DNA from 2 places in the Geomonas subterranea genome. Region 1 is predicted to be linked to the other one. Evidence: riboswitches for the same ligand, from Rfam matches in the RefSeq annotation. Region 1 holds a riboswitch; the other holds the start of a gene.
What was found. Region 1 has a riboswitch for molybdenum cofactor ahead of KP001_RS01170 (aldehyde ferredoxin oxidoreductase family protein). Riboswitches for the same ligand answer to the same signal wherever they lie in the genome.

Region 1 (5,322 bases):
ACCGGATTGCCCGGGAGCGAGAAGATCGGCTTTCCCTGCCATACCGAGAAAGCGGTCGGACCGCCCGGTTTCATCCCGATCTTCCAGAACTGCTCCTCGGCGCCGAGGCTCGCGGCGACCTCCCGGACCAGGTCGCGGTCACCGGCGGAGACGCCGGCCGAGGTGATCAGGGCGTCGCAGCAAAGGCCTTCCCGCATCTTGTCACGGTGGCTCTCCACGTTGTCCCGCGCTATCCCGATGAGTACCGGTTCCGCTCCCGCCTCGCGAACGGCGGCGGCCAGCGACAGGGCATTGGAGTTGATCACCTTTCCGGCCGCGGGGCTCTCCCCCAGTTCGATCAGTTCGTCTCCGGTGGAGAGGATGGCCACCCGTGCCTTGCGATACACCGGCACCAGTGCCTGCCCCATGGCGGCCAGCATCCCAACCTCGGCGGGACGGACCTGGCTCCCGGCAGGGAGGAACTGGGTTCCCGAGGCGACGTCGCTTCCCCTGACCCGGACGTGCTGCCTGGGGAGCACCTTCTGGTTGATCACCACCTGGTCATCTTCCTGTTCGGTTTCCTCGATGGGGACGACGGCGTTGCATCCGGGGGGGATGGGGGCACCGGTCATGATCCGCACCGCGCAGCCGACGGTTACCGCGGGGCACTGCTCGCCTCCGGCGGGTACGAAGCCGGTGATGATGAGGCGGGTGGGGACCGAGGTGCAATCGGCTGCATGCACGGCGTAGCCGTCCATGGCGGAATTGTCGTACTGCGGCAGATCCCACGGGGCGATGACGTCCCTGCTCACCACGCGCCCCAGCGCGTCGGACAGCGGTACGTTTTCCTCTCCCAGCGGGGCGACGTGGGCCAGTATGATGCCTCGCGCTTCTTCAAAGCTTGGCATGATGCACCTCGGTGCTCTCTGCGGCGTCGTCGACGGCGTCGCTTGTTTTTTTTAGCGGCAGCGTTGCCGCTTTGATATCTCCCTCACCCCCAGCCCCTCTCCCGATAGGCGAGGGGGGAGAGGCGCAACGGTCAGGCGGCGTCCACCAGGGTCACCGGGACCGGAGCGTAGGAGATCTCCTGCATCTCCATTTCCAGAAGATCGATGGTGAGCTTGCGGTTCCTGAGCGGCTCACCCTTGCCGAGCAGGATCTTGCAGACTTCGGCGACCTCGAGACTCGCCACGACGGCCGGAGTGAAGCTCGGGTTGCCGAGCTGCTGCTCGATCCCCTTGCCGGCCACCCAGTGCCGGTAGATTTGCTGCACGGTGGTCTCGCCGGGGAACTGGGAGGCGACATGGCCGTACCACCCGCCGATGGCGCCGTGCACCATGGGGATCCCGGCCAGGTTGCAGAACTCGGCCAGCTGCAGCCGGTACGAGATGCTGTCGAGCGCATCCACCGCGACGTGCGTTCCCGCCAGGAGTTCGTGCCCGTTGGCAAGGCAGAAGTAGTCCTGGATGGCGGTGACCGTGACGGCGGGGTTCACCTGCGCCAGCCGCTCGGCCGCAACCGCCGCCTTGGGCTGTCCCAGCAACGCGGGGGAGGAGAGGATCTGCCGGTTCAGGTTGTGCTCCTCGAAGATGTCCGGGTCGATGGCGACGATCTGCCCGACGCCCAGCCGCGCGAGTTCCTCGAGGACGTAGCCCCCCAGGCCGCCGCAGCCGATCACCGCGACGCGGCTTTGGAACAGGCGCAGTTGCTCGTCGATCTGGATCATGTTCCGGTTGCGCTGGTAGCGGGCCGGGAACAAACGGTTTTGCAGGGCGAGCAGTTCCACCGCCCCGTGGCTCAGGTTGAAGCGCTGCGCGGCCGCGTCCTGCGCGCTCCAGGGGAGCAGGCCTTCCTTGGTGTGCTCTTTCAGAAAAGTGATGACCTTGCGCATATCAGCCTCCTCCTACCAGGGGAAAGAGCGATAGGGTATCGCCGTGGCTCAACGTGCTGTCCAGTTCACCGTGCCGGCCATTCAGCATGACGATGCCGATTTCCTCCTCGGTGAGCCCGAGGGAGAGTACCACCTGGCGCACGTCGGTCCCCTCGGCGAGTTCCTGCTCGGCGATCTTGAACCTGCCGTTTCTGAATGTGGCGAAAAGCTTGAGTGTTATCTTCATGCGGCACCTGCGTGTTGGCTCAAACGGAAAAACCCGGCGTGACTTCCGTCACGCCGGGTAGAGGTGGTTCCTAGAAGTTCCAGAACTCGTCGATTTCCGCGTCGGTGAAGTCCCACACCGCGTTGTGCGGTGCGACCGGCTCGGTCTTGAAGAAGTCCGGCAGGCGGTCGTGGACGTTGGTGAGACCGGCCTTCTGGTTGAAGTCACGCTCCAGTTTCAGGATGTGCTTGCCGAGGTTGGTGACGTCGTCGCCGGTGAGGGCGATGCCGAAGCGGGCGTTGATCATGTCGATCAGGGCCGGCAGGCACTCCGGGATGTCCAGCGCCGGGAAGGCGACGAAGATGCACATACCGGTGGAGTCGACTGCTGCGGTCGCGATCTGCAGGTTACGGGAAAGCTCGACCTGGCCGTCCTTCTTGAGCGGATCGACGTAGCCGCCGACGTTCAGGATGTTGGTGGCGATGGTGTAGCCGGAGGTGTGGTCGGCGCCCATGGTGCTGGTGGCGTAGGTGATGCCGATCCCCTTGACGGAGCGCGGGTCGTACGCCGGGATGCCCTGGTTCTTGACGACCGGTACGCGTGTCACGCCGTAGGTGCGGCCGACGGAACCGGCGCCGCCGCCAAGAATGCGGCCAAGGGCGGTACCCTTGCCGATCTCGTCGGTCAGGAGGCGGAGCATTTCCTTGGAGTCGCCCCAGTTGAGGATGCCGGCTTCCATGGCGACGCCAAACATGACGGCGGTCTCGATGGAGTCGATCCCGATGTCGTCCATCAGGTTGTCGGCGCGGGCGATGTCGTCGAGGTTGTCGATGCAGCAGTCAGCACCCAGGCCCCAGATGGTCTCGTACTCGAAACCGGAGGTGACGTATTTGCCGTCCTTGTCGTTGTAGACCTGCGAGCACTGGATGATGCAGCCTGCGTGGCAGCCATGTTTGGGCTTGCCGCCGCGTGCCACGATGGTGTCGTGCATGGTTTCGCCGGAGATCTTGTCGTGCCCTTCGAACTGGCCGGTGGTGAAGTTCCTGGTCGGGAGGCCGCCGGCCTCGTTGAGGATGTTAACGAGGACGTTGGTGCCGTAGGTCGGGAGACCCTCGCCGGAGACGGGGTGCTCGAGAACCGCCTTGGAGAACGCCTTGGCGGCAGCCTTGAATTTTTCGGGATCGGCGATCTTGACGCCCGGGGCGCCTTCGCCGTCGATGGAGATGAACTTGATCTGCTTGGAGCCCATGACCGCGCCCAGGCCGCCGCGGCCGTGGCTGCGGATCTTGCTGTCCGGGTCCTTGACGGAGATGTTGGCTGCGGTCATCTTCAGCTCGCCCGCCGGGCCGATGGTGAGGACGCCGGTCTTCTTGCCGAGGCGTGCCTCGACCGCGTCGATGACGGCGAAGTTACCCAGACCAAGCAGTTCCTTCTCCTCGCTGATGGTGACGCCGTTCACGCCCACAGCCAGGTTGTACCAGGTGCCGTCTTTCGGTGCGCCCTCGATGATCAGGGCCTTGATGCCGAGTTTCGCCAGCATCTGTGCGGCGGTGCCGCCTGCGTTGGACTCCTTGATGCCGCCGGTCAGCGGGCTCTTGGCGCCTGCGGAGAGACGGCCGGAGTTGGCTGCGGCGGTACCGGTCAGAAGGCCCGGTGCGAAGCAGAGGACGTTCTGTGCGCTGAGCGCATGGCAGGTCGGCGGAACTTCGGCGGCCACGATGGTGGAGGTGAGGCCACGGCCACCCAGGCCTGCCCATGCTGCCGGAACTTCTTCGATCTTGGTGGTGAGGTCGGTCATGTTGACGCGAAAAATCTTATCCATGCTTTTCAAGCTCCCTGTTTTTATTTAGTTCTACCGGCGCTACCTGCGACCGGGACTCCTTTCCAAGAGGGAGGCTCCGCCGTTTCCAGCGAAACCCGTTGGCCTGGAGCCATGAGGGACGGTCCCTTTTAGGCTGCGACGGCTCGGAGATTTTTTGATGCGTGACTGACCCGACACCGCTTACGCATCTGTTGCATGTGTTCGGACCTGCGCGGCGGTTGGCCCGCAGGCGGGTTTGCCTATCCCACAGCGGGGAGTGCGGGGGCGAATGATTATTCGCCCCTACAGGTGTTACGGTATCTGCTGCCCCGTTTGCCGTTTGATTTCCCCCTCCCTTGACGGGAGGGGGTAAGGGGGTGGGTGAAGTTGCCATCAGTTATGCCGGTGGCGCCTTCCCCCTCACCCTGTCCCTCCCCCGCAAGGGGGGAGGGGACGTTGGGGCGAGTTCTTACTACATTGCGTCCTTGAAGATCTGGATGACCTGCTCGAGGGTCGCTTTGCGCGGGTTGGTGAACTGGCAAGCGTCCTTCTTCGCGTTCTCCGCCATGATGGCCAGGTCCTCTTCCTTGACGTTGAGGGCCTTGAGGCCGGTCGGGATGCCGATGGAAGCGGAGAGGGTGCGGATCCTGTCGATCGCTTTCTGGCCGGCTTCGGTCACGGAGAGGCCGTCGACGTTCTCGCCCAGAGCCTTGGCGATGTCAGCGAAACGCTTCGGGCAGGCGATCAGGTTGTACTGGCTGACGGCCGGCAGCAGGATGGCGTTGCAGACGCCGTGCGGCAGGTTGTAGAAGCCGCCCAGCTGGTGAGCCATGGAGTGGACGTAGCCAAGCGATGCGTTGTTGAACGCCATGCCGGCCAGGTACTCGGCGTAAGCCATCCTGTCGCGTGCCTCGAGGTCTTCGCCGTTGGCGACAGCCTTGGAGAGGTACTCGGCGATCAGCTCGATGGCCTTGATGGCACAGGCGTCGGTGATCGGGGTGGCGATGGTGGAGACGTATGCCTCGACCGCGTGGGTCAGGGCGTCCATACCGGTGGCAGCGGTCAGAGCTGCCGGCTTGCCGACCATGAGCAGCGGGTCGTTGATGGCGATGTTCGGAGTGCAGCGCCAGTCGACGATGGCCATCTTCACGTGGGTGTCGGTGTTGGTGATGATGCAGAAGCGGGTCATTTCGGAAGCGGTGCCGGCGGTGGTGTTGATGGCGACGAATGCCGGCATGGATTTGGTGGACTTGTTCACGCCTTCGAAGTCGCGGATGTGGCCGCCGTTGCCGATGACCAGGCCGATGCCCTTACCGCAGTCGTGGGAGGAGCCGCCGCCCAGGGAGATGATCGCGTCGCAACCGTTTTCCTGGTATACCTTCACGCCGTCGTGCACGTTGATGTCGGTCGGGTTCGGCTCGGCGCCGTCGAAGATGACGGCTTTAA
Region 2 (5,322 bases), 850 kb from region 1:
CCGGTGCAGGTGACCGTGACGCCGCGTTCTTCGAGCCAGGCCCGCAGGGCGGGCCCGCTGCCGTCGGCACGCTCGCCGGTGGAACAGCGGTCGCTGAGGGTGAGAATTGCTGCACGCATGGTGGTGGCTCCTTTATCTGGCGGGCGGTCCGACAGGTCCGACTGGTCCGACTGGTCCGACTGGTCCGACTGGTCCGACGCCGCGGGACTGGATTATTGTTCGCGCTTGAAGACGCCGCTCTTGCCGCCTTCCTTGTAGTGCAGCTTCACGTCGGAGATGACGATCCCCTTGTCCGTCCCCTTGCACATGTCGTACACGGTGAGCGCGGCTACCGTGGCGGCAGTCATGGCTTCCATCTCCACGCCGGTGCGCTCGAAGGCACGCACGGTGGCCATGACGCCGATGGTCCCTTCGGCTTCGTCCACGTCGAACTCTATGGCAACGTGGTGAATGGCGAGCGGGTGGGAGAGCGGAATCAGGTCAGGGGTCTTCTTGGCGCCGGCGATTCCGGCGAGCCTCGCCACGCCGAGGACATCCCCCTTGGCCATCCTTCCGGACACGATGGAGTGAACGGTTTCCGGCTTCAGGGTCAGCACGGCGCCTGCTACGGCGGTGCGCATGGTCGGGGTCTTCTGGCTTACGTCGACCATGATGGCGTTGCCGCTGGCGTCAAAGTGGTTGAACGACATGTTAAACCTCCATTTCCAAAGTGGGGTCGAGCAGGTGCAGATCTACTTCCGCACCGGCGGCGAACTCGGTCGCTTCCGCCGGGAGGATGGCCAGCGCGTTGCAGCGCAGCATGGTCTTCAGTATTCCGGTGTTCTGATCGCCGGAGGTGCTGGCTATATAGCGCCCCCCCTCGATGGCGACGTGGACGCGCAGGAAATTAACCTTGCCGGCTTTCTTGCGGACCCCTTCTTTCAGGACGCCGCGCACGGTGCGGCGGAACACCTTCTCGTGCCCCATCATGCGCAGGATCGCCGGGCGGGCGAACTCCTCGAAGGTGATCATGGTGGAGACCGGGTTGCCGGGGAGGGAGAAGACCGGGACGTTCCCCTTCATGCCGAAGGCGGTGGGGCCGCCGGGCTTGATGCCCGGCTTCCAGAACTGCTCCACGACGCCCAGTTCCGCCAGGACTTCACGCACGAGGTCGCGGTCTCCGGCGGAGACCCCTGCCGACGTGATCAGGACGTCCGCCTTCAGTCCCTCGGAGAGCAGGGCGCGGTGGCTCTCCCTGTCGTCGCGGGCGATGCCGAGTATCACCGGTTCGGCGCCGCAGAGCTTGATGGCGGTGGCGAGCGCAAGGGTGTTGCTGTTCACGATCTGGCTCTCCCTGGGCTCGGTGCCGACCTCGACCAGCTCGTCACCGGTGGAGAGGATGGCCACCCGCACCTTGCGGTAAACAGGCACCAGCACCGTTGAGAAAGAGGCCATAAGGCTCACCTGGGGCGCACCGATCACGGTTCCCCGTGGCATGATCGTCTCGCCGCCGTGCACGTCCTCGCCCTGGAACCGGATGTGGTCGTGCTTTTTCACCTGTTGCAGCAGCTTCACGCTCTCCGCCGTGTTCTCGGTCTCCTCTATCGGGACGACCGCATCGGCCCCCGGCGGGATGGGGGCACCGGTCATGATCCGCGCGGCGCACCCCGGCGTCACCGCGTCCCCGGAGCTGACGCCCGCGGGGATGTAGTCGGTGACCTTAAGGACGGTCCCCGGCGCGCAGTCGGCGCTCCTGACGGCGAACCCGTCCATGGCGGAGTTGTCCCAGCGCGGCATGTCCGTCGGCGCCACGTACTCCTCGGCCAGCACCCTTCCTGCCGCCGCCAGCAGCAGCACCCTTTCCACACCGGCGGGCGCCACCTTCTCGATCACCATGCGCCTGGCTGCCTCGTAGTTTGTCATTTGTTTCCCCTGGTAATGGCGATATAGAAAAAGGCCCGACCTCCGGTAAGGAAGAGGGGCCCGTGCGCTCGTGCGGCGGTGCTTCTCCTTTCCAAGAGGGAGGCGGTGCCGTTTCCGGCAGCACCCATCGGTCGCGGCGCCCTGGGGAATTTTCCCGGTAGACGGCGCGGCTCGGAGATGTTCTGCATATTTTCACAAATCCATAGCATATTTGGCACCAAATAAACAATTATTTTAGGTTAAGGGGCCCAGCACCCTGACCTCAATGCCTCTCTAAGTCGCGCCGCAATCGCAGTTTCCCCGTTGCTTTAGGTACAAAGGCGCAGCCGTATACTTTCCGGTTTCCGCCGGCGCGCCGGCTCGGGTGGCTTCATTAAAGTGGTTGCTTTCCATTTGACAAACGGAGTATCGTTTTGCAGAGTGTGCATGGTGAAATGGCTGCAAAGACCCGCACCAACGGCGGTTTCGTTGCCACTTTTCACCACAATTATCTGTTTTTACGAGAAAGTCATGTCCTTAATCGATACGTACGGCAGGCGCATCAATTACCTTCGTCTCTCGGTCACCGACCGCTGCAACTTACGCTGCAGCTACTGCATGCCCGAAGAGGGGGTGGAGAAGCTGAGCCATTGCGAGATGCTCTCCTACGAGGACCTGCTCAGGATCTCCGCGGAAGCGGTGGCCGCCGGGATAGAGAAGATCCGGGTGACCGGTGGCGAGCCGCTGGTCCGCAAGGGTATTCTCGGTTTCCTGGCCGAACTGGCCGCGCTGCCGGGCCTGAAAGAACTGGTCCTGACCACCAACGGCCTCCTCTTGAAGGAGATGGCCCAGGGGCTGAGAGATGCCGGGGTGCAGAGGCTCAACGTGAGCCTCGACTCGCTCAAGCCCGAAACCTTCGCCGCCATCACCCGCGGGGGTGAACTGCAGCGGGTTCTGGACGGGCTCGAGGAGGCGGAGCGGGTCGGTTTCCCGCCGCACAAGATCAACGTGGTGGTGATGCGCGGGGTGAACGACGACGAGATCCTCGATTTCGTGGGGCTGACCCTTAAGCGCCCCTACGCGGTCCGCTTCATCGAGTACATGCCCACCTGCGGCGACGCGGACTGGCGCGACCGCACAGTCCCCGGTGCCGAGATCAGGGAGCGCATCGCCCGGGAGTACGCCATAGAGGAGAGCACCAACAGCGAGCGCTCCGGCCCTTCCAAGAACTTCCGGGTCCAGGGTGCGCCTGGGTCGCTGGGGATCATCACCGCCATGACCGGGCACTTCTGCGACGGCTGCAACCGCCTGCGGGTGACCGCCTCCGGCGTCGCCAAGGGGTGCCTGTTCTCCGGGGCAGGGGTCGACCTGAAGCCGGTGCTGGCGACGGGTGACGACGGGCTGTTGCGCACCGAAATCAGGCGCATCGTCGCGGCCAAACCGGGGCGCCATGAAGTGACCGATGAAGGAGTCGAAACCAAACCTTTCGCCATGTCCCGCGTGGGTGGCTGAAAAAAAGGAGAACGCATGATCGGGAAGATAATCGCCGTCAATATCAGCAAGAACAAGGGAGAGAGGAAGACCCCGGTACCCGAGGTCACCCTGCGCGAGGAGCACGGGATCGTCGGAGACGGCCATGCCGGCGACTGGCACCGCCAGGTGAGCCTGTTGGCCCAGGAGAGCATCGCCAAGATGCAGGCGCTCGGGCTGGACGTGAAGGAAGGGGACTTCGCCGAGAACATCACCACCGAAGGGGTCGACCTGGTGAGCCTCCCCATCGGCGCCAAGATCGAGCTGGGGGAGACCCTCCTCGAGGTGACCCAGATCGGGAAGGAATGCCACACCCGCTGTGCCATCTATTACCAGGCCGGCGACTGCGTCATGCCCAAAGAAGGGATCTTCGCCAGGGTGCTGAAGGGAGGGGTAGTAAGGCCGGGGGATAAGGTGGTGGTGTAGGGCTGGCGGCTGCGGGGGACGGTGGTGGTGCCGGCTGCTGAGAACTGGCGTGCACGCTTTTGGTGGACGACATGGACCCGGTGGACCTGGTGGACGCTGTGGACCTGCAAGAATTTGAAAACTGAACGGCCGCGAGGCGCTTTGCGCTCGCGGCCATTTTTTTCTGCTCAGTGCTCGCAGGGGAGCAGCACAGTGAAGCTGCTCCCGCGACCGGGCACGCTTTCCACGTCGATGCAGCCGCCGTGCTCCCTTATGATGCCGTAACTCACGGACAACCCGAGCCCGGTGCCGTTGGCCTTGGTGGTGTAGAAGGGGTTGAATACCTGCCTCAAGTTTTCCAGCTGGATGCCGACCCCGGTGTCGGAAATCTTCACCTCGTAATGGTCGCCGCTTCCCACCGGAGCGCTCCTGATGCAGAGCGCGCCCCCTTGCGGCATGGCCTGCACCGCGTTCAGGATCAGGTTGGTGAACACCTGCCGCAGCTGGTCCTCGTCACCCTCGATCACGGCCGTCTCCTCCGCGTATAACTCCAGCACCTCGATCCCCTCCAGGGAGACCTGGTGTCCCAATTGCCCCACTATCTCGTGTAAAAGCTCGTTCAGCCGCACCTCGCCGCGCTCCATCTGCTCGCGCCGGGCGAATTTCAACAGGTTCGAGACGATCCGCTCCACCCGTTTCACCTGCTGAAAAATGGTGTCCACTTCCTCCCGGTTCGGCGCATCCTCGGGGACCGAGAGCTGTAAAAGCTCGGTGTTGCCCCGGATGATGGCCATGGGGTTGTTGATCTCATGGGCGACCCCGGCTGCCAGTTCACCGATCGCCGCCAGCTTCTCCACCCGCACCAGTTCCTCGCGCGTCTGCACCAGGAGCCGGTTCTTCTCCTCCAGTTCCGCGGTCCTCAGTTGCACCTTCTGCTCCAGGTTCCGGTTCAGCTCGATGATGCTGTCTTCGCGCTCGGCAAGGGACTGGCTCATGTCGTTGAAGCGCTCGGCCAGGTCGCCGATTTCGTCGCGCGAGTCGATGTTGCTCTTGACGTCCCTCTCGCCCGCCGCCACCCGCCGGGTCAACAGCTCAAGTTCCTTGATCGGTTGCGCAAGCTTCCGCCCGAGAAAACCCGCCATGGAGACCCCGGTCAGCCCGCTCAGAAGCAGCACGAAGCTTAAAAGGACGGCCATGTCGGTCTTTACCGCAGAGTAGTGACTCTCCAGCATCCCCACGTAGAGCGCACCGATCGGCACGCCCTGCAGCGACAGGATCGGCTCGTATGCCGTCAGGTGCCAGTCGTTCACCACGAAGGCCCTCCCGACCCACTTGGCGCCCTTCAGCAGCACGCGGTCGTAAACCGGCGCAGAGAGCTTGGTCCCGATGGCGCGGCTGCCGTCGGTATTGGGGACGTTGGTGGCGATCCTCACGTCCCCCTGGAAGATGGTTGAATTACCCACGTCCCGGCCGTTGGACTTGGCCCCCTCGTAGACCACGTTCTTA

Region 2: linked by a shared signal. The riboswitch ahead of KP001_RS04885 (molybdopterin molybdotransferase MoeA) and the one ahead of KP001_RS01170 (aldehyde ferredoxin oxidoreductase family protein) in region 1 are both predicted to bind molybdenum cofactor.

What each region holds. Positions count from the first base shown of each region.
Region 1 is NZ_CP077683.1:265,276-270,597, forward strand. Features, by position in the region: gene KP001_RS01155 (molybdopterin molybdotransferase MoeA) at 1-887, opposite strand, end outside; gene KP001_RS01160 (HesA/MoeB/ThiF family protein) at 1,019-1,870, opposite strand; gene KP001_RS01165 (MoaD/ThiS family protein) at 1,872-2,096, opposite strand; gene KP001_RS01170 (aldehyde ferredoxin oxidoreductase family protein) at 2,167-3,897, opposite strand; molybdenum cofactor riboswitch at 3,937-4,058, opposite strand; gene KP001_RS01175 (iron-containing alcohol dehydrogenase) at 4,349-5,322, opposite strand, start outside.
Region 2 is NZ_CP077683.1:1,113,458-1,118,779, forward strand. Features, by position in the region: gene KP001_RS04875 (MogA/MoaB family molybdenum cofactor biosynthesis protein) at 1-119, opposite strand, end outside; gene moaC (cyclic pyranopterin monophosphate synthase MoaC) at 213-689, opposite strand; gene KP001_RS04885 (molybdopterin molybdotransferase MoeA) at 691-1,902, opposite strand; molybdenum cofactor riboswitch at 1,971-2,091, opposite strand; gene moaA (GTP 3',8-cyclase MoaA) at 2,413-3,393, shown strand; gene KP001_RS04895 (MOSC domain-containing protein) at 3,409-3,837, shown strand; gene KP001_RS04900 (cache domain-containing protein) at 4,005-5,322, opposite strand, start outside.